2 regions of the Arthrobacter sp. Soil_C_60 genome follow, and region 2 is predicted to be linked to the other one. Evidence: riboswitches for the same ligand, from Rfam matches in the RefSeq annotation. Region 2 holds a riboswitch; the other holds the start of a gene.

What was found. A riboswitch is a leader RNA that binds a small molecule or an ion and turns the genes downstream of it on or off. The one in region 2 is predicted to bind glycine.
Region 1: another riboswitch for glycine. It lies ahead of glyA (serine hydroxymethyltransferase); the one in region 2 lies ahead of gcvP (aminomethyl-transferring glycine dehydrogenase).

Annotation. Positions count from the first base shown of each region.
Region 1 is NZ_JBDGKM010000003.1:425,911-434,993, reverse strand. It holds gene AC3A4M_RS08825 (nucleoside deaminase) at 1-139, opposite strand, end outside; gene AC3A4M_RS08820 (DUF6221 family protein) at 194-478, shown strand; gene AC3A4M_RS08815 (amino acid permease) at 569-2,029, opposite strand; gene glyA (serine hydroxymethyltransferase) at 2,173-3,504, opposite strand; glycine riboswitch at 3,652-3,749, opposite strand; gene AC3A4M_RS08805 (hypothetical protein) at 3,911-4,813, opposite strand; gene treS (maltose alpha-D-glucosyltransferase) at 4,934-7,327, opposite strand; gene AC3A4M_RS08795 (SDR family oxidoreductase) at 7,571-8,353, shown strand; gene AC3A4M_RS08790 (DoxX family protein) at 8,434-8,847, shown strand; gene AC3A4M_RS08785 (amidohydrolase) at 9,041-9,083, shown strand, end outside.
Region 2 is NZ_JBDGKM010000009.1:115,433-124,515, forward strand. It holds gene AC3A4M_RS17320 (L-serine ammonia-lyase) at 1-658, opposite strand, end outside; gene gcvH (glycine cleavage system protein GcvH) at 740-1,120, opposite strand; gene gcvT (glycine cleavage system aminomethyltransferase GcvT) at 1,261-2,397, opposite strand; gene gcvP (aminomethyl-transferring glycine dehydrogenase) at 2,414-5,281, opposite strand; glycine riboswitch at 5,332-5,438, opposite strand; glycine riboswitch at 5,439-5,538, opposite strand; gene AC3A4M_RS17340 (mycothiol transferase) at 5,630-6,151, opposite strand; gene AC3A4M_RS17345 (MFS transporter) at 6,202-7,464, opposite strand; gene AC3A4M_RS17350 (protealysin inhibitor emfourin) at 7,562-7,903, opposite strand; gene AC3A4M_RS17355 (M4 family metallopeptidase) at 7,900-8,964, opposite strand.

The DNA.
Region 1 (9,083 bases), on a different contig from region 2:
GGTTGCGATCCTCAAAAAGCACGTGGCCCCCGGCGTCGACGAGAACCGAGCCGAAGGGTTCGTCGCCGTCCTCGAGTGCTTCGCGTGCCAGGTCGACGCATCGACGCAGGTGTTCAAGATCGGTCTCGGTGATAGCCATGGTCTCGATTATGGCCCATGGCCTTTTGCCTATGGAATGGTCCAAGATGGCCACATGGGTGATCTTATCGATTTCCTGCTCGCGAGGATCCAGCAGGACGAGGCTCGGATACGGGCGCTGATGACAGACGTCGGCATGGTGGGACAAACGGTCCTGCGGCACCACCTCGCACAGAATCTGGCCGAGTGCGATGCCAAGCGGCGGATGATCGCCCATGTGAGGGACGTTGACTGGGACCACGAACCGGCCAGCGACTACGACTATATGCTGGCCTTTCTGCAGCACATGGCGCTTCCCTATCAAACCCACACCGGCTACCAGTCCGCCTGGCGGCTCTAGAGAACCGGAACGGCGGCCGGGCAGGTGGATTCACCATGCCCGACCGCCGTCCGATAGCCGCTTTCCGCCGTCGTCGGTTTCCCGCCGTCGTTAGCCGGAAACTGAGGCGGTTTCCTTCGCCTCGGCGTGGTCTGCGATGACGCCTGCCTTGAACGTTTCGTAGCGGGCTGCGTGGAGCGGGTTGCGGCGCAGGATCGCCCACGCTGCGCCCAGAACTGCGAACCAGATGGGCGTAATCAGCAGGGCCAGCAACGTATCCGGTTGTGTGGTCAGCGCCCACAGCACGAAGCCGAAGAATGCGAAGACCACCCACACCATCACCGGGCCGCCGGGCATCTTGAATTTGGAAGCCTGGTGCAGGCCGGGCCGGCGCTTGCGGAAGGCCAGGTAGCTGGCCAGGATGATGGACCAGACGAACATGAAGCATACGGCGGAAACCGTCGTCACCATGCCAAAGGCCTTGCCGACGTCGTCGCCTGCGTAGAGCAGGGCCACGGACGCGAACAGCAGCACGCAGGTCAGGAACAGCGCGTTGCGCGGCACCTTCTGCAACGACAGCTTGCTGAAGATTGACGGAGCATCTCCGTCCTGCGCGAGGCCAAATACCATGCGCGAAGTTGAGTAGATGCCGGAGTTGGCACTCGACATGGCGGAGGTCAGGACCACCAGGTTGATCACGGTCGCTGCCATGCCCAGCCCGGCCAGCGAGAACATTCCGATGAAGGGGCTGTGTCCGGCCTCGAACTGGGTCCAGGGAGTGACTGCCATGAGGATGATGAGTGCGCCTACGTAGAAGAGCAGGATGCGGATCGGAATCGAGTTGATGGCCTTGGGGAGGTTCTTCTCGGGATCTTTGGTCTCGGCAGCGGTGGTGCCCACCAGTTCAATGCCTACGAAGGCGAACACGGCGATCTGGAAGCCGGCCACGAAGCCCATGAACTCGTTGGGGAAGAAGCCGCCGTGGATCCACAGGTTTTCGACAGTGGCCGGGCCGGCCTCGGACTTGAAGCCCGAAAGGATCATGAACAGACCGGTAAGGATCAGTGCCACGATGGCGACGATCTTAATCAGCGCGAACCAGAACTCCGTCTCGCCGAAGGCCTTGACCGTAACCAGGTTCAGCACCAGCAGGATGCCGATGGTGACCACGCCCGGAATCCACAGCGGAATGCCCGGAACCAGTTCGTTGGCGTAGCCTGCGATGGCGATGACGTCGGCAATGCCGGTCACGACCCAGCAGAACCAGTAGGTCCAGCCGGTAAAGAATCCGGCCCAGGGGCCCAGCAGGTCACCCGCAAAATCGCTGAAGGACTTGTAATGCAGATTGGACAGCAGCAGCTCGCCCATCGCCCGCATCACGAAGAACAGCATGAAGCCGATGATCATGTAGACGAAGATGACGGAGGGTCCGGCCGCGGAGATGGTTTTCCCCGAGCCCATGAAGAGCCCCGTGCCGATGGCACCGCCGATCGCGATCAGCTGGATGTGGCGGTTGCTCAGCTGTCTTTCCAGATGGGGTGCCCCGGATGACTGCACTGTTGCATCTTTCATTTACTACTCCTTCAGAGCGAGGATATTTCGCATGGCTGCATGGCCCTGGGTGTGGGTTGCATGCAGGTTCAGACGGCCGGTCGCTTCCCCATGTCGGCGACCGGCCCCTGGGCAGGGGCCCCGCGGTCCCTGCCCAGTCCCGGTTAGGCGCCGGCTGTTGCCAGCGGTGCCACGTTCGGGTACAGCGGGTGCGCGGCGGCCAAGGCCTCCACACGGTGGCGCAGATCGGCGAGGCTTGCCTCGTCCTCAGCGATCAGCGCCTCAGCAATGATGTCAGCTACCTCGATGAAGGCTGCTTCGCCGAAGCCGCGGGTAGCCAGCGCGGGCGTTCCGATCCGCAGGCCGGAGGTGACCATCGGCGGGCGCGGGTCGAAGGGAACAGCGTTGCGGTTGACGGTGATGTCGATGGCCGCGAGGCGGTCCTCGGCTTCCTGGCCGTTCAGTTCGCAGTTGCGCAGGTCGACCAGCACCAGGTGCACGTCGGTGCCGCCGGAAACCACGGAAATCCCCTTGGCGGCGACATCGGGCTGCATCAGGCGTTCGGCCAGGATGCTTGCTCCGGCCAGCACGCGCTCCTGGCGTTCCTTGAACTCCGGCGATGCCGCGATCTTGAAGGCCACGGCCTTGCCGGCGATGACGTGCTCCAGCGGCCCGCCCTGCTGGCCCGGGAAGACTGCCGAGTTGATCTTCTTGGCGACGTCGGCGTCGTTGGTCAGGATGATGCCGCCGCGCGGGCCGGCCAGCGTCTTGTGCGTGGTGGAAGTGACAACGTGGGCGTGCGGCACCGGGCTGGGGTGCAGTCCGGCGGCCACCAGGCCGGCGAAGTGCGCCATATCCACCATGAGGTAGGCACCGACGGCGTCGGCGATCCGGCGGAATTCGGCGAAGTCCAGCTGGCGGGCGTAGGCGGACCAGCCGGCCACGATCAGCTGCGGCTTGTGCTCGTGGGCCAGGCGCTCCACTTCCACCATGTCGATCCGGTGGTCATCTTCGCGGACCTGGTACGGAACCACGTTGTACAGCTTGCCGGAGAAGTTGATCCGCATGCCATGGGTCAGGTGGCCGCCGTGGGCCAGGTTCAGCCCCATGATTGTGTCGCCGGGCTTGATCAGCGCGTGCATGACCGATGCGTTGGCCTGGGCACCGGAGTGCGGCTGGACGTTGGCGTAGGCCGCCCCGAACAGGTCCTTCACGCGGTCGATGGCCAGCTGCTCGATGACGTCGACGTGCTCGCAGCCGCCGTAGTAACGCCGGCCCGGGTAGCCTTCGGCGTACTTGTTGGTCAGCACGGAGCCCTGCGCCTGCATGACTGCGGCGGCGGTGTGGTTCTCCGAGGCGATCATTTCCAGGCCGTCACGCTGGCGGGTGAGTTCGTCGTCGATCTTGGCGGCGACCTCGGGGTCCAGCTCGGACAGCTGGCTATTCAGGCTCGGGGACACGACCTGCTGGAAAGTGGATGGTGACTGGATCGTCATAAGGAACTCCATATTTCAGGCAGCGCACAACACGCCACGATGATTCGGGTTCCTCCCCGCTCTGTCTGGGACCTGAGAGTTTCCGCCGCCCGTGGGGGCCGCTTGCACCGTCGGTGAGCCGGTTGCCCGGCTGCTTTCCAGAGTTGCCTAGCCGCGGCGGTACGTGGGCCTGAGAGATTCCTGGGGAGGAGTTGCTCCTACGGCGCCTGACGAACGTACCGGCAGGACTCTCCCGCCGCAGATCAAAAGCGTTGGGCCACAGCTTCGTGACCCGCCTCACACAGGTTAGCGGCAGGGCAGGAGCTAACGCAACATCATTTCTTAACTGCCTAGTCAGCGGCGGATCCGCTGCAGGCAACGTGCGACGCCGGCACTCACCTGAGTGCCGGCGCCGCCTGGGCAAGCCCTATTGCCCGGTGCCCGTCTGGTCGCCTTCGGTCACGCCGCCGTCCACCGGTGCCGGATCGACGGCGCCGCCGTCAGGGGCGGTTTCCTGCTGGCCCGTGTCCTGCTGGCCGGCGCCCGGGTCGGTGACGACCTCCGGCTCCGCCACTTCGCCGGTTTCGGAGCCTGGCGCCGGAACGGGTTCAGGCACGGTCTCCACCGGCGCAGTACCGTCGTTCTGGCCGGTGGCAGGATCCTCGACTCCCGTCGATCCGTCCGTACCGCCGGAAGTGCCGTCGGTGGTCCCGGTCTGGCCGGCGCCGTCGTCGACCTGCCCGGGCTCAGCATCGCCGGGCTCCGTGGTTTCGCTGCCATCCTCGGCCGGGGCCGCGGTGCCTGTCAGGACGCGGCCCAGGGTGGTCTGCTGCTCGGCGGCCGGGGCGCTGCTGGTCGACGATGCCACCAGCGCCGAAATGGGCTTGCTGGTTCCCAGTTCGACCATCGTGATGCCGGCCATGGCAATCAGGAAGGAGGCTGCGCTGACCACTCCAATCTTGGCCCAGGTCCGGGGCGTGAACCGGCGTGCGGTGAGCTTCGCCTTGAAGTCCGCGACGGCGCTGGAGACACCGGCACGCTCGGTTCCGTCGTCGCTCGCCGGCAGGCCGCCGTTGCGCAGGCCGCGCAGCCGCGGCACGGGCAGGGTCTTCTTGGCCGCGACGGCGGCAGAACTCAGCGTCCTGGCGTAGATGGCTGCCGCTACCGTGGCGATGACCGAACCGAGGGCAGCGCCGATCAGCGTTCCCGCGACACCGAGGAAGGAACCCGCAAAGGCCGAGGTCACGGCGGCCAAGGCGGAGGCAATAGTTTGGGCACCGTTGAGGCCGAGGAGTTTCGGCTTATCTTCGGCGGAGGAGTCTTCAGCCATATTTCACACACACTTCAGGTAGGTAAAGTTACGGAAAGGTAACGCCGGCTCCTCCGATCCGGTTCCCTGCCTACCGCGTTTCTATGTGAGATGCTGGTCACATCCGGTGCGCGTTGACCATCACCCCAGATCAGGGCGTGACAGCGTCCTCCGCGCCTGCGCCGCAGCTTCAGTACCAGCCGTGCCCGCGTCCTCGTCCTGGCCCGCTTCCACCTCAGCCGCAACCTCTGCGGCCGGCTCCTCTTCTTCGGGCAGGGTCACCAGCAGCGCGGTTCCCTGGTACGGCTCCAGCTGGATGTAGAAGCTGTGCAGGTCATCCACGCTCCCCACTTCTTCGCCGCTGAACAGATCGGTCACCAAGGCCCCGGTTTCCAACTGCTCGGAGCGCACCGTGCCGGCCATCTCCTGGTCCGAGAAGTTCAGGACGGTGACTTCGCAATCGCCCGATTCAAGCTGGTGCACCATGACCAGCATGCCCCGGTGCGAGACGTCCGGAACATCGAGCAGCGCACTCTTCGCGATGCCGTACTGCTCCCGGACGGCCAGGATTTTGGCCAGCTGCCGGGCAAACGATGACTCGTCCGCGAGCTGGTCCGGCAACGTCCCGTACAGGCTGACAGCCCTGGGCATGCCGGAGGTCGGGGCCTGCCCGGTATGGTTGACGCCCATCAGGTCATGGGCGCCCCGGTTGATCCAGCGGGTGTCGCCGCGGGACAGCAGCGGAGCTACCTGCGACCGGTCCAGGGTCAGCATGCCGCACAGGTCCCATCCGGAGAGCGCGAAGACGCCCGGCTGCAGCGCGTTGTACATGGCCAGCAGCAGGTGCACCTTGCGGACCTCGATGGTCTGCTCCGGCGTGATGGTGCTCAGGTCCTTGATGCCCAGCACCGCCGTGATCACGCTCGCCGTCGTACAGGCAATGCCGTTGGCCGTAAAGACCAAGTTATAGGGAGCGGCTTCCCCGGTGATGCCGTCCCGCAAGGTCTGCTGCACCTTATGGGCCAGTTCGGCGCCGGTCATTTCCTCGCCGTCGAGCTCATAGATATCGTCTTTATGCTTGGTGGTGAAGTGCACGAGTTCATAGGTCAGCTCGTCATGGTTCTGCAGCGCGTGGACCAGGGAGGCCTGGTCCACACCGATCTCCATGGCCAGGCGCAGGGTCAGCCGGAGGAATTCGGTATCGGCGGTGACCAGGGCGTGGTGGTAGCCGGGGCGGGTGACAAAGTCGTAGGACAGGTCGGGGCCGTTGGCGGACGTGGACTTGATGTCGTCGATGCTCAGGTTCAGTTCCTGGAACGTGAAGCCGCCGACCTTGCGGACCATGCTGCCGATGATCTGGTTCGCGGCCTCGGAAATCGGATGGCCCTCCGACCAGCCCGGCGTTTCCTCGGCACTCTTCTCCACGCCCAGGAAACCGTTGGCGTCCAGCCGCAGGGCGCCGGTACCCAGGTCCACCAGCGAGTGCAGGGCGTCGCCCATCACCAGGCGCATGCCGGAGAAGGTGGGATCCAGCCAGTTGATCGACGGCTGACCCGCCTTGAAGTAGTGCAGGTACACCCACCGCCGCATTTGGCCGGTGGTATCCAAAACCGGGCCGGTGGCGCTCCAGTTGGTCTCCTTGACCCCGGGCTCGTAGAAAATGACCCGCTGCAGCTCGCCGATGATGTAGCCGGCCTTCTGGAGGGCGCGTTCGGTTTCGGCGTCGATGTTGACCGCGTCTTCGCCGTCGGGCACGTCCGGCAGCAGGTGCCAGTCCGACTCGGGGATGTCGATCATGTGGTAAATGCCCGGGTAGTCCCGGAAGTTCATCTCGGCCAGCCGGAAATCCGCACCCTTGCCGGTGTGCCCGGGCACGATGTCATCCACAATCGTTCCGCCGTGGTCATTGGCGACCTGGCACATCTCGCGGAACTCGTCCTCGGTGCCGAACATCGGATCAATCGCCATGCTGATCCGGTCGAAGTGACCGTCCACACTCGGCGTCTGCTCCCAGCCCGAGAGCCCGCCGGCGAGTTTCACCGGCCCGGTATGGATGGCGCTGATTCCGATCTGCTCGAACGCCTCCCACAAGCCGGGGTCCCCCAATGCTCCGAGGAAGGACTGCCCGGGCTTGGTCATGAAGGACAGCGGGTAGGCGGTGAACCACACCGAGGCCCGCTCCACCGCGGCCCGCGGGTTCGGCCAGGCGAAGGGGTTCTGCCACATGCTGGCCTGGCCCGAGAGCTGGCGGCCCAGCACCTTGGCGTCGCCGAGCATGGACTGGTTGCGCAGCCACTCCACGTAAACAGTGTTGCGGGCGTCCGGCTCAAAGGGCGGCTGGCCCGGGTTAAAGTGCCGCCGCCGGGCCTTGGGGCGCAAAGCCCGCGGACGCGCCGGGTAGAACTGCTCATCGAAGTTGATCTCCGGGATGTGCGCCTCGAGCGCTTCCTCCTGCACGGCATCCAGGTCGGCAGCTTCGGAGCCGCCACCAGAGCCGTCGTCAAGGTGTTCCGTCGAAGAAAGCGAATCGACCATCGAGATATCTCCTTGATCATCCTGCAGGCACCGGCCAGTACTGACTTCTTCCACACTGCCAGACGCAGGGAAACCAGACCAGTGCACCTCCGCAATCAGGCGTGCAACGGATAAAACCGCGGCGTGGCGGCGTAATGTCCGCAGAGTCACATCCGGTTCTGGATGATTAGCCACTATTCATGCGTTTGCATAGATAGAAGCCGGCCAAACAGCCGGACCATCAAATGGGAAAGAAGGCAGAACATGCAACGGTTCTCAGGTAAATCCGTCATTATCACCGGCGCCGGATCAGGGCTCGGCCGTGCGGCGGCACTCCAAGTCGCCAAGGAAGAGGGCAAGCTGACCCTGGTGGATCTGAACGAGGCCGGCCTGAAGGAGACCGCGGAAGAGATCCGTCAGGTTGCCCCCGATGCCGAGGTGCTCAACGTTACCGCCAACGTCGCCAACGAGTCCGAGGTCGAGAACTACGTCGCCGAGGCCGTCAAGCGCTTCGGCAGGATCGACGGGTTCTTCAACAACGCCGGCATCGAAGGCAAGCAGAACGCCACCGAGGACTACGGCTCCGACGAGTTCTCCAAGGTCGTCAACATCAACCTCAACGGCGTCTTCTACGGCCTCAAGCACGTCCTGAAGGTCATGAAGGAACAGGGCTCCGGCTCCATCGTGAACACCGCCTCCGTCGGCGGCATCCGCGGCGTCGGCAACCAGTCCGGCTACGCCGCTTCCAAGCACGGCGTCGTTGGGCTCACCCGCAACTCGGGCGTCGAGTACGGCCAGTACGGCGTGCAGATCAACGCCATCGCCCCGGGCGCCATCATGACCCCGATGGTCGAGGGCTCGCTCAAGCAGATCGACCCGGAGAACTGGGAAGAGGTCGGCAAGGGATTCGTCGAGCCCAACCCGATGAAGCGCTTCGGCAAACCCGAAGAGGTAGGCCACCTGGTCGCCTTCCTGCTCTCCGGCGACGCGGCCTTCATCAACGCCGCCGTCATCCCGATTGACGGCGGCCAGTCCTACAAGTACTAACCCAAACCCAGCCGCCGCCGTCGTCGTTGTGAGGAAATAACGACGGCGGCGCCCGGCCGGGCTCAACGTACAGTGAGCAGATGACGCCAACTTCGAAGTCGATGGCGACCACCAAGCTCCCTGCCGGCACGCTCGGCCTGGCCGCGCTGCTTACCGCCAGCGCCGCGAACCACTTCGTCAGGCCCGGTTTCTACTACCCTGTCGTTCCAGCGGCCATCGCTACTGCCTCGGGGCCGCTCACCCGCGATGGCTGGGTTCAGATCAGCGGAGCGCTGGAATTCGCAGCCGCCGCCGGACTGCTGCTCCCGCAGACCAGGCGCATGGCGGGCATCTCCACCGCAGTGATGTTCGCCGGTTTCACCGTCGGACACCTCAGCGCCCTGAAGCACGCGTTCGGGCCGACGGGCACCAAGCGGGCACGCATCATCCATAGCCTCCGGCTGCCGTTGCAGGTTCCACTCGTGGTTTGGGCGTGGCGCACGCGGCAGGTCTGATCCAACGGTGGAAGGCCTCAGGCTCTGTGGCTGCTAGCCACGGTCGACCATCCTAAACGTGAACGGGCGAGTAATGGTGCCGCCATTCTCCGGGCCATTGTTACGATAAGTCGAACCGCGCCCTCCGCTTGGGTGCAGGCACCTTGTGCAGCCGCCAACTGCCGTGGAAACGCCTGGAGAAACCGAGGAAACAATGCCAGCATCCGTCCTGCTGACCGACGAGCAGCGCACCCGCA
Region 2 (9,083 bases):
GGCCTGCGCGGATGTCCGCCTCGGAGCGCGAGGCCTTCTCGTTGAGCATCATGATGTCGCTGATGCCCAGGCCGGTGTTACGGCAGTGTTCCAGCAGTTCCGCCGCGGTCCGGAAGGGGTACGGCAGCTCCTGCTTGGAGGCATCCAGCTCCCGCGCGGCCTCATCTTCCTCGCCGTCGCGGACAATGAAGCCGCCGCCCACGGAAAAGAACGTTGCCTCGTGAAGGACCGCACCGGCGTCGTCGGTCACCTGGAATTTCATCCCGTTGGTGTGCCGGGGCAGCACGGTGAGCGGATGCTGCACCATGTCCTCGACCTTGTAGTCCAGGACCACACCGGCCGAGCCCTCAACCTGCGAGCACAACTGCAACTCGCCGGTTGAAGCCATGTCTGCGAGACGGGATTCGACTTCATCCGGCAGGATCTGTTCTGGCTGGAAACCCTCCAGCCCCAGCATCACTGCCGTGAAGGTGCCGTGGCCGCGGCCGGTAGCCGCGAGCGATCCGTACAGGTCAACCCGCAGTCCGGCCACGCGGTCCAGCAAGCCAGTTGAAACCAGCTCCTCGGCAAAAACGGCAGCCGCCCGCATCGGACCGACGGTGTGCGAACTGGAGGGGCCGATGCCCACGGTAAAGAGGTCGAATACGCCTACAGCCATGATGGCTCCTTAATGCCCTTCGGCGGCTTGTTGCCGCTTCCGGTTAGAGACGATGAATAACGACGGCGGTACCAGCGGCTGTTAGGACAGCTCGCCGCCGTTCTTGGAACTGTAATCCTCGGCCGAGAGCAGGGGGCCCTCTTCCGAAACGTTGACGGTGAACAGCCAGCCCTTGCCATACGGATCCGAGTTCAGCAGGGCCGGATCGTCGATGGCTACCTGGTTGACCTCGGTGATCTCGCCGGAAACCGGTGCGTAGATGTCGGAGACGGACTTGGTGGACTCCACCTCGCCGCAGGTTTCGCCGGCGGTGATCGTGGAGCCGACCTCGGGCAGGTCAATGTAGACCACGTCGCCGAGCGCGTCGGTGGCGACCTGCGAGAGGCCGACCTTGACCGGGTTGGAAGCGTCCACCCACTCGTGCTCTTCGGAGTAACGCAGGTTGGAAAGAACTGTGCTCATGGATAGAACCTTTCGAAAGAGGGGAAAATCAGGAAGAACAGCGGCCGCCGGCAATAATCCGTCAGCGCACGGCCGATATGAATTAGTAGCGGCAGTGTCTTAGGAATGGATTATTGCCGGCAGCTTCGTGGCAGGTTTGCTTACTTGTCGCGCTTGTAGAAGGGCAGTGCGACGACCTCGAACGGCTCGGGCTTGCCGCGCAGGTCAACGTCGAGCCGGCTGCCGGGTTCGATGTGCTCGATATCGACATAAGCCAGCGCAACAGGGTAACCGAGTGTGGGGCTCGGCTGGCCCGAGGTCACTTCGCCAACAGCCTGGCCGTCCTTGGAGACCGGGTAGTGCGAGCGGGCGGCACGGCGGCCAAGGCCCTTCAGACCGACCAGCTTGCGCTTGGAGCCGCGTTCCTTCTGGGCTTCGAGCGCGGCACGGCCGACGAATTCGCCTTCCTTCTTCAGAGCGACGATGGGGCCAAGTCCGGCGTCGTACGGGCTGACTTCCAGGGACAGTTCGTTGCCGTAGAGCGGCATACCGGCTTCCAACCGCAGCGAATCGCGGGCGGCGAGGCCGGCGGGCACCAGATCGAAGTCCTTGCCTGCCGACAGCAGGGCGGACCACAGCGAAGCGGCGTTTTCGTTCGGGACGTAGATCTCGAACCCGTCTTCGCCGGTGTAGCCGGTGCGGGCCAGCAGCAGCTTGAGCGGAGCACCGCTCACAGTGAAGTGGACCTCGTCCGCAACGTAGTACTTCATCTCGGTCACGGTGGCGTGGTCGGCCGCGGCCACCAGCTGCTTCAGGATGTCCACGGAGTTTGGCCCCTGGACAGCCACCAGCGAGATGGACGCGGTGGCGTCCTCCACCGTCACGTCGAAGTCCTGCGCACGGTCGGCCAGGGCCTCGGCTACGGCCTTGGCGTTGCCCGCGTTCGGCACCACCAGGAACTTGTCCTCCGCGCGGCGGTAGCTGATCAGGTCATCGATGATGCCGCCGTCTTCGTTGCAGATCAGAGAATACTTGGCCTTACCAACGGCGACCGCGGAGAGCCGGCTCACCAGCGCATAGTCGAGGAACCTCCCGGCGTCGGGGCCGGTAACCCAGACCTCGCCCATGTGGGAGAGGTCGAACAGGCCGGCAGCCTTGCGCACGGCGTGGTGCTCGGCCAGTTCGCTCTGGTATTTCAGCGGCATCTGCCAGCCGCCGAAGTCCGTGAAGGAGGCGCCCAGCTTCTGGTGCTCTTCATACAGGGCGGTGTACTGCTTCGTAGCGGTTTCAGCGCTCATGGTCTGGAACCTTCCTCTAGTTAGCGAACTCTTCGATGGGCGGGCAGGAGCAGACCAGGTTACGGTCGCCGGCGGCGCCGTCGATGCGTCCCACCGGCGCGAAGTACTTGTCCTGCTTCAGGCTCGGCACCGGGAAGACGCCCTGTTCTCGGGAGTACTTGCGGTCCCAGTCACTGCTGATGGCAGCAGCTGCAGTGTGGGGAGCCAGCCGCAGCGGGCTCTCCTCGACGCTGAAGTCGCCCTTGACGACCTGGTCGATCTCGCCGCGGATGGTGATCATCGCTTCAATGAAGCGCTCGATCTCGGCGAGGTCTTCGGACTCGGTCGGCTCCACCATCAACGTACCTGCCACCGGGAAGGACAGCGTGGGGGCGTGGAAACCGAAGTCGATCAGACGCTTGGCAACATCCTCGGCAGTAACGCCGGACTTGGCGGTCAGTTCGCGCAGATCCAGGATGCACTCGTGCGCCACCAGACCGTCGTTGCCCGTGTACAGCACCGGGAAGTACTCGTTCAGCCGGGAGGCGATGTAGTTGCCTGCCAGCAGCGCGGTCTTGGTCGCGTTGGTCAGCCCTTCGCCGCCCATCATGGCCACGTAGGCCCAGGAGATCGGCAGCACGCCGGCGGAACCGTACTCGGAAGCCGAGACCGGAACGCCCTTGCCTTCGTGCGCGGCCAGCGCGGCATTGCCGGGCAGGAACGGCACCAGGTGCTCGGCTACTGCGACCGGACCGACGCCGGGGCCGCCGCCGCCGTGCGGGATGCAGAAGGTCTTGTGCAGGTTCAGGTGTGACACGTCGCCACCGAACTTGCCCGGCTGTGCCAGTCCGACGAGGGCGTTGAGGTTGGCGCCGTCGATGTAGACCTGGCCGCCAGCCGCATGGACAGCGTCGCAGACCTGGCGGACATCGGCGTCGTACACCCCGTGCGTGGACGGGTAGGTGATCATGATGGCGGACAGGCTGTCCTTGTGCTGCTCGATCTTGGCGTTCAGATCGGCGTGGTCGATGGTGCCGTCCTGGGCGGTAGCCACAACGACAACCTTCATGCCTGCGAGCACGGCCGAGGCGGCGTTGGTGCCGTGGGCCGATGCAGGAATCAGGCAGACGTTGCGCTGCTCATCGCCGCGGGACAGGTGGTAGCGGCGGATGGCCAGCAGGCCGGCGTACTCACCCTGGGATCCGGCGTTCGGCTGGATGGAGACGCCCGCGTAACCGGTGATGGCCGACAGTCGCGCTTCCAGATCCTCGATCAGTTCGCGCCAGCCCTTCGTCTGGTGCGCCGGAGCGAAGGGATGGATGGAGGCGAACTCCGGCCAGGTCATGGATTCCATCTCGGCCGTGGCGTTGAGCTTCATGGTGCAGGAGCCCAGCGGGATCATGGTCCGGTCCAGGGCCAGGTCGCGGTCCGAGAGCCGGCGCAGGTAGCGCAGCATCTGGGTTTCGGAGCGGTGGCTGTGGAAGACGGGGTGCTGCATGTAGGAAGAGGTGCGCTGCATGCCCTGCTCCAGGCCGAAGCCTTCCGGTGTAGCCGACAGGCCCGCCGCGATGTCCTCGGCTGCACCGTCCACGCCGAATGCCTCGGCCACAGCAGACAGGTGCTCCGCCGTCGTCGATTCGCCGGTGGAGATGCCCACGTGATCGGCATCGATGACGCGCAGGTTAATGCCCTTGGCCTCGGCGGCCTTGATGACGTCGGCAGCCTTGCCCGGGACCTTGACCGTCAGCGTGTCGAAGAAGTGCTCGCTGGCCAGTTCCAGTCCGGCGCCCTTGAGGACGGAGGCGAGGGCACGCGCCTGGTTGTTGGCGTGCTGCGCAATGGCCTTCAGGCCTTCCGGTCCGTGGTAAACCCCATACATGCCGGCGACGATGGCCAGCAGTGCCTGCGCGGTGCAGATGTTGGACGTGGCCTTCTCGCGGCGGATGTGCTGTTCGCGCGTCTGCAGTGCCAGGCGGTAGGCAGGCATGCCGGCGTTGTCCTTGGAGACTCCGACGAGGCGGCCGGGCAGCTGGCGCTCCACGCCCTTGTGCACAGCCATGTAGGCGGCGTGCGGTCCGCCGAAGAACAGCGGAACACCGAAACGCTGGGTATTTCCGACGGCGATATCCGCGCCCTGCTCGCCGGGAGGCGTGATCAGGGTCAGAGCCAGCAGATCCGCGGCCACGGTGACCATGGCTCCGCGTTCCTTCGCATCCGCGATCACCTTGCTGTGGTCGGCCACATGGCCGGACACGCCCGGCTGCTGCAGCACAATGCCGGAGATCTCGCCCTCGGGAAGACCAACGGAGAGGTCGGCCACCTCGATCTCGAAGTCCAGCGCTTCGGCGCGGCCCTTGACGATGGCGATGGTCTGCGGCAGCAGGTCTGCGTCCAGTACGGTCTTGCCGTCGGCATGCTTCTTGTTGGCACGGCGCATCAGCAGCACGGCTTCAGCCACGGCGGTAGCTTCGTCCAGCAGGGAGGCGTTGGCGATTTCCAAACCGGTCAGGTCGGAAACCATGGTCTGGAAGTTCAGCAGCGCCTCGAGCCGGCCCTGGGAGATTTCCGGCTGGTAGGGCGTGTAGGCCGTGTACCAGGCCGGGGATTCCACCACATTGCGGCGGATCACCGGCGGCGTGATGGTGTCGTAGTAGCCCTGCCCGATCATCTGCACGGCAGTGATGTTCTTGGCGGCGAGGGCGCGCAGATCTGCGAGGACCTCGGCTTCGCTGCGGGCAGCCGGCAACTCAAGCGGCGCGCTCTGGCGGATGTCCGCCGGAACGGCCGTGTCGACCAGGTCTTCGAGGCTGGTGTAGCCAAGCTGCTTGAGCATGGTCTCGGCGTCGCTGTTGCGCGGGCCGATGTGGCGCTCGGCAAATGTCGCAATGGTGGGTTGAACCGTCATGAAGGAACTCCAGTTATTGGCTGGCACGGTTGTACCAGATGGATCGGGTTCCTCCCCGCTCTGTATTGGACCTGAGAGATTCCGCGGAAACCTTTCCAAGTTCCGCTTGCACCGTCGGTGAGCCGCGCCGTCATGGTCGACTACTTTCCAGAGTTGCCTGTCTGCGGCGGTACAGGGGCCTGAGAGATTCCTGGGGAGGTATTGCTCCTACGGCGCCCGCTGACATTCATCCAGCAGGACTCTCCCGCCGCAATTCGAAGGCAAATATGCAGTTATGACACTTTTGAAGTGCGTTCTATCTTCTTGAATGGTAGCCGGTGAGGGCGAACACAAACAAGGCGGCCGGCATTAGCCGCGCGCTTCGCGGTGCTGGACCAGTCCTTTAACGTAGGCGGCCTGCCCGGCGTGTTCCAAACAGTCATCAATGACGCTGACAAGGCGGACTCCGAGGGTAACGTGCGGGTCCCAGCGTGTATCCACAATCCGGTCCAGCTCGTCTTCGGTCAGCGAGCCGATGAACTCGAGGCTTTGGCGATGCACGGCGTCGAAATACTCGGCCAGCAGGCTTCCGGATTCAACCGTGACGGCGCTGACCTGGTCGGAGGTGTGGCCGTAGCCGGTTTCATGTGTGTCCAGCGGAAGATCGAACAGTTCTGACCAACCGCCTGAGGTCCAGCGCTGCTCCACACCCGCGACATCGGCAATGTGATCGTCCTGGACCCGGGTCAAATGCCAGATCAGCCAGGCGATCGAGTTGCCGTTTCCTCCGGGCCGTTCGGCCAGCTGGTTCGGGTCCAGTCCATCAAGCACTTCGTGGACCCGTTCCTGGATCCGGCCGAAAGCGTCTGCCAGCAGATCGTTGAACTTCATCTTCGCTCCTCGTAGATCCGGGATTGGCGGCAACGAACCCAGCCTATGCCTTACGCCCCCGGATGGTCCTCCAGATAGCGCGGTTTGCTGACAATGAAAGCACCGACGACGAGGACGACGAGCGATACGGCGAGCAGGCCGAACGATGTTGCCCATGTACCAGTGATGTCTTTCAGCAGCCCGAAAGTCAGCGGCCCAAGGCAGGCGACCGAATAGCCGATGCCTTGCGCGAAACCGGAAAGCGCACCCGAACCGGCGGTAGTCCGGGTCCGCAGGTTGACCAGCAGCAAGGCCATGGCGAATGTTCCCTGTCCCAGTCCGGCCAACGTGATCCAGAGGATCGTGCCCGATGAGGGTGACAGCAGCAGGCCCGCATAGCCGCCGGCGTAGCAGAGCACGAACAGGGCTGCTAGTGGGAAGGGATTGCGCATTCTGGCCGCCAAGTAGGGAACCAGCAGGCTGGTCGGCAGGCCAAGGATGGCGTAATAGGAAAGCATGGTGCCGCCCTGGGCCGCGTCCATTCCCGCGTCGAGCAGCAGCGGAGGCAGCCAGGTGAACATCGAGAAGGTGTTGGTGGACGTTCCGGCAAACACCATGGCCAGCCCCCACGCGACAGGAGAGGACCAGACACGGACCTTCGCGTGGGGCTTTGCTGCCGACCGGTTTTGAACGGCTTCGGCCCGCCGCGTTGCCCGCTCCCCCAGTAAGGTGGCTATCCATGGCACCAACGCCGCCATACTCACACCGGCCCAGATGCCGATCGACCAGCGCCAGCCGGACGTGTTGGCTAGCGGCACCGCCATCAGCGGGCTGAAAGCGGTACTCACCGCCAGCAGGGTCACGTACAGGGAAGTCACCAGGCCGATACGGTCCGGGAAGTACCGCTTGACCAGCGGTGGCATGACGATGTTGCCCAGCCCGTAACCCACCATGGTCACGGCGGAGAAGCCCAGGAACAGCGGCACGTCGGAGGCCAGCGCCCGTCCGATCTGGCCTGACGCGGCCAGCACCAGCGAACCGAGCAGGACCGCGGGTATGCCCAGTTTTCTGATCAGTGCCGGCGTCGTGAATCCTGCCACGGCGAAGGCAGCGGTCGGGAGCATGCCGAGAACGCCGATGGATGCAGGACCAAACGGCAGATCGTTGGAGATCTCCGCCAGCACGGGTGAAACACCCGAGACCGCGAGACGTAGGCTCAGAGCCATGATCAGGATGCCGGCGAGGACGATCAGGCGGGGGAGAAGTCCAGGAACGGACGCGGTGTCCTTCGCTACAGGCTGATCCGTGATCTGGGGTTGGTTTGTTCTAGGCACTCTGATTTCCGTTTGCAGGCAGGCTGTGGCCGGCGGATGTGCCGGCTTCTTCACCATAGCTGTCGCGGCGGCTGCCGCCGTCCCCACCTGAAGTCGATTAAGGCTCTCCGGAATTCTCGTCCCGGTAAAAACCTTCCGGGCCCTGGGGCCGGCGTTCCGCGCGACGGCCCTCTTCCTGCCGGGCACTTTCCAAGGTGCGATCCACCAGTTGCCGCCAGGGGCCGGTTACGTCTTGCTCCGGGAGGGAGGCCTCACGTTCGCCGGCGCTGATCCAGTACATATAGCGGTCCGGCTGGTTCTGCGTCTGCGGGACATCGTCCCAAGGGCAGGATTCAATAATGGGCAGCCACTCGTCACGCAGTTCGGGCTGACCCACTTCAACTGCCCAGCGCCTCGTTAGACCCGCGAATCCGCCGGTGCGCTTGACGCTGATCCTCATCCCAAGACGCCCACCTCAGTCCAGGCCGCCGTTACGGCCTTGAGTTCCTCTGAGTCCTTACCGTAGCGGCTTTCCGCCGCACTTTCAGTAGCTGCCGCGAAACCTGCAAAGTCCGTATCCGCCACGACTTCCGTACCGGTGATCGTGTCGTACCAAATCAGGCCGGCTCGTTCCCAGGCGTTCCCGCCCAGGATCGAGGCCAGCCGGTAGAAGGCATGGTTGGGAATGCCTGAGTTCAGGTGCACTCCCCCGTTGTCGTCCGTGGTGTCGATGTAGTCCGCCATGGTGGCAGGCTGCGGATCCTTGCCGAGCACGTCGTCGTCGTAAGCAGTGCCCGGCGCCTTCAGCGAGCGCAGGCCGTCGCCGCTGACTTGGTCGGTGAACAGGCCTTCGCCGATCAGCCAGCTAGCGTGGTCCGCACTGTGCCCGAGCTTGTACTGCTCCACCAAGGCAGCGAAGACGTCCGAAATCGACTCGTTCAGTGCGCCGGGCTGGCCCTGGTAGACCAGGTTGGTGGTGTGTTGCGTGATGCCGTGGGTCAGCTCATGCCCGATGACGGACAGCGATTTGGTGAAGCGCTGGAAGACCCGCCCGTCGCCGTCGCCGAAAACCATCCGCGTGCCGTTCCAGAACGCGTTGTCATAGTCCTCGCCATAGTGGACGGTGGCGCGCAGGATTCCGCCCCGGCCATCGAGTGCATTGCGTTGGTAGGCGTCAGCGAAAAGCTCGAAGGTGGACCCCAGCCCGTCGTAGGCTTCGTTGACCGCGACGTCTTCAACCGGGCCGACTCCCTCGCTGCGCACGCGGATACCGGGCAGCCGTTCCATGTTCTGGGCGTCATTGATCTGCCGGGTGGGATTCAGCCCTGTGGCCCGGATGCGTTGCGACGGCAGGAGGGTGGGCAGGGCCGGCATCTGCGCACGTTTGACGTTACGGTTCCGGCGCATGGCTGCATCCCGGGCCAGGGCACGCTGGGCAGCTTCCGCTACAGGCAGCAGGGACCGGTCATCCAACCGGGCGAGCCGTCGGAGCAGGTATGGCGGAACAATAGAACAGAACATGTGGACCTCCTTGCGTTCACCCAAGCCTATGGTCCGGGTGTGACAACCTGTGGCAGCCACGGCATACGGGTATTCGTGCTCCATGACCCCCGCTACGCTGGCAGTATTTAGCCGAAACG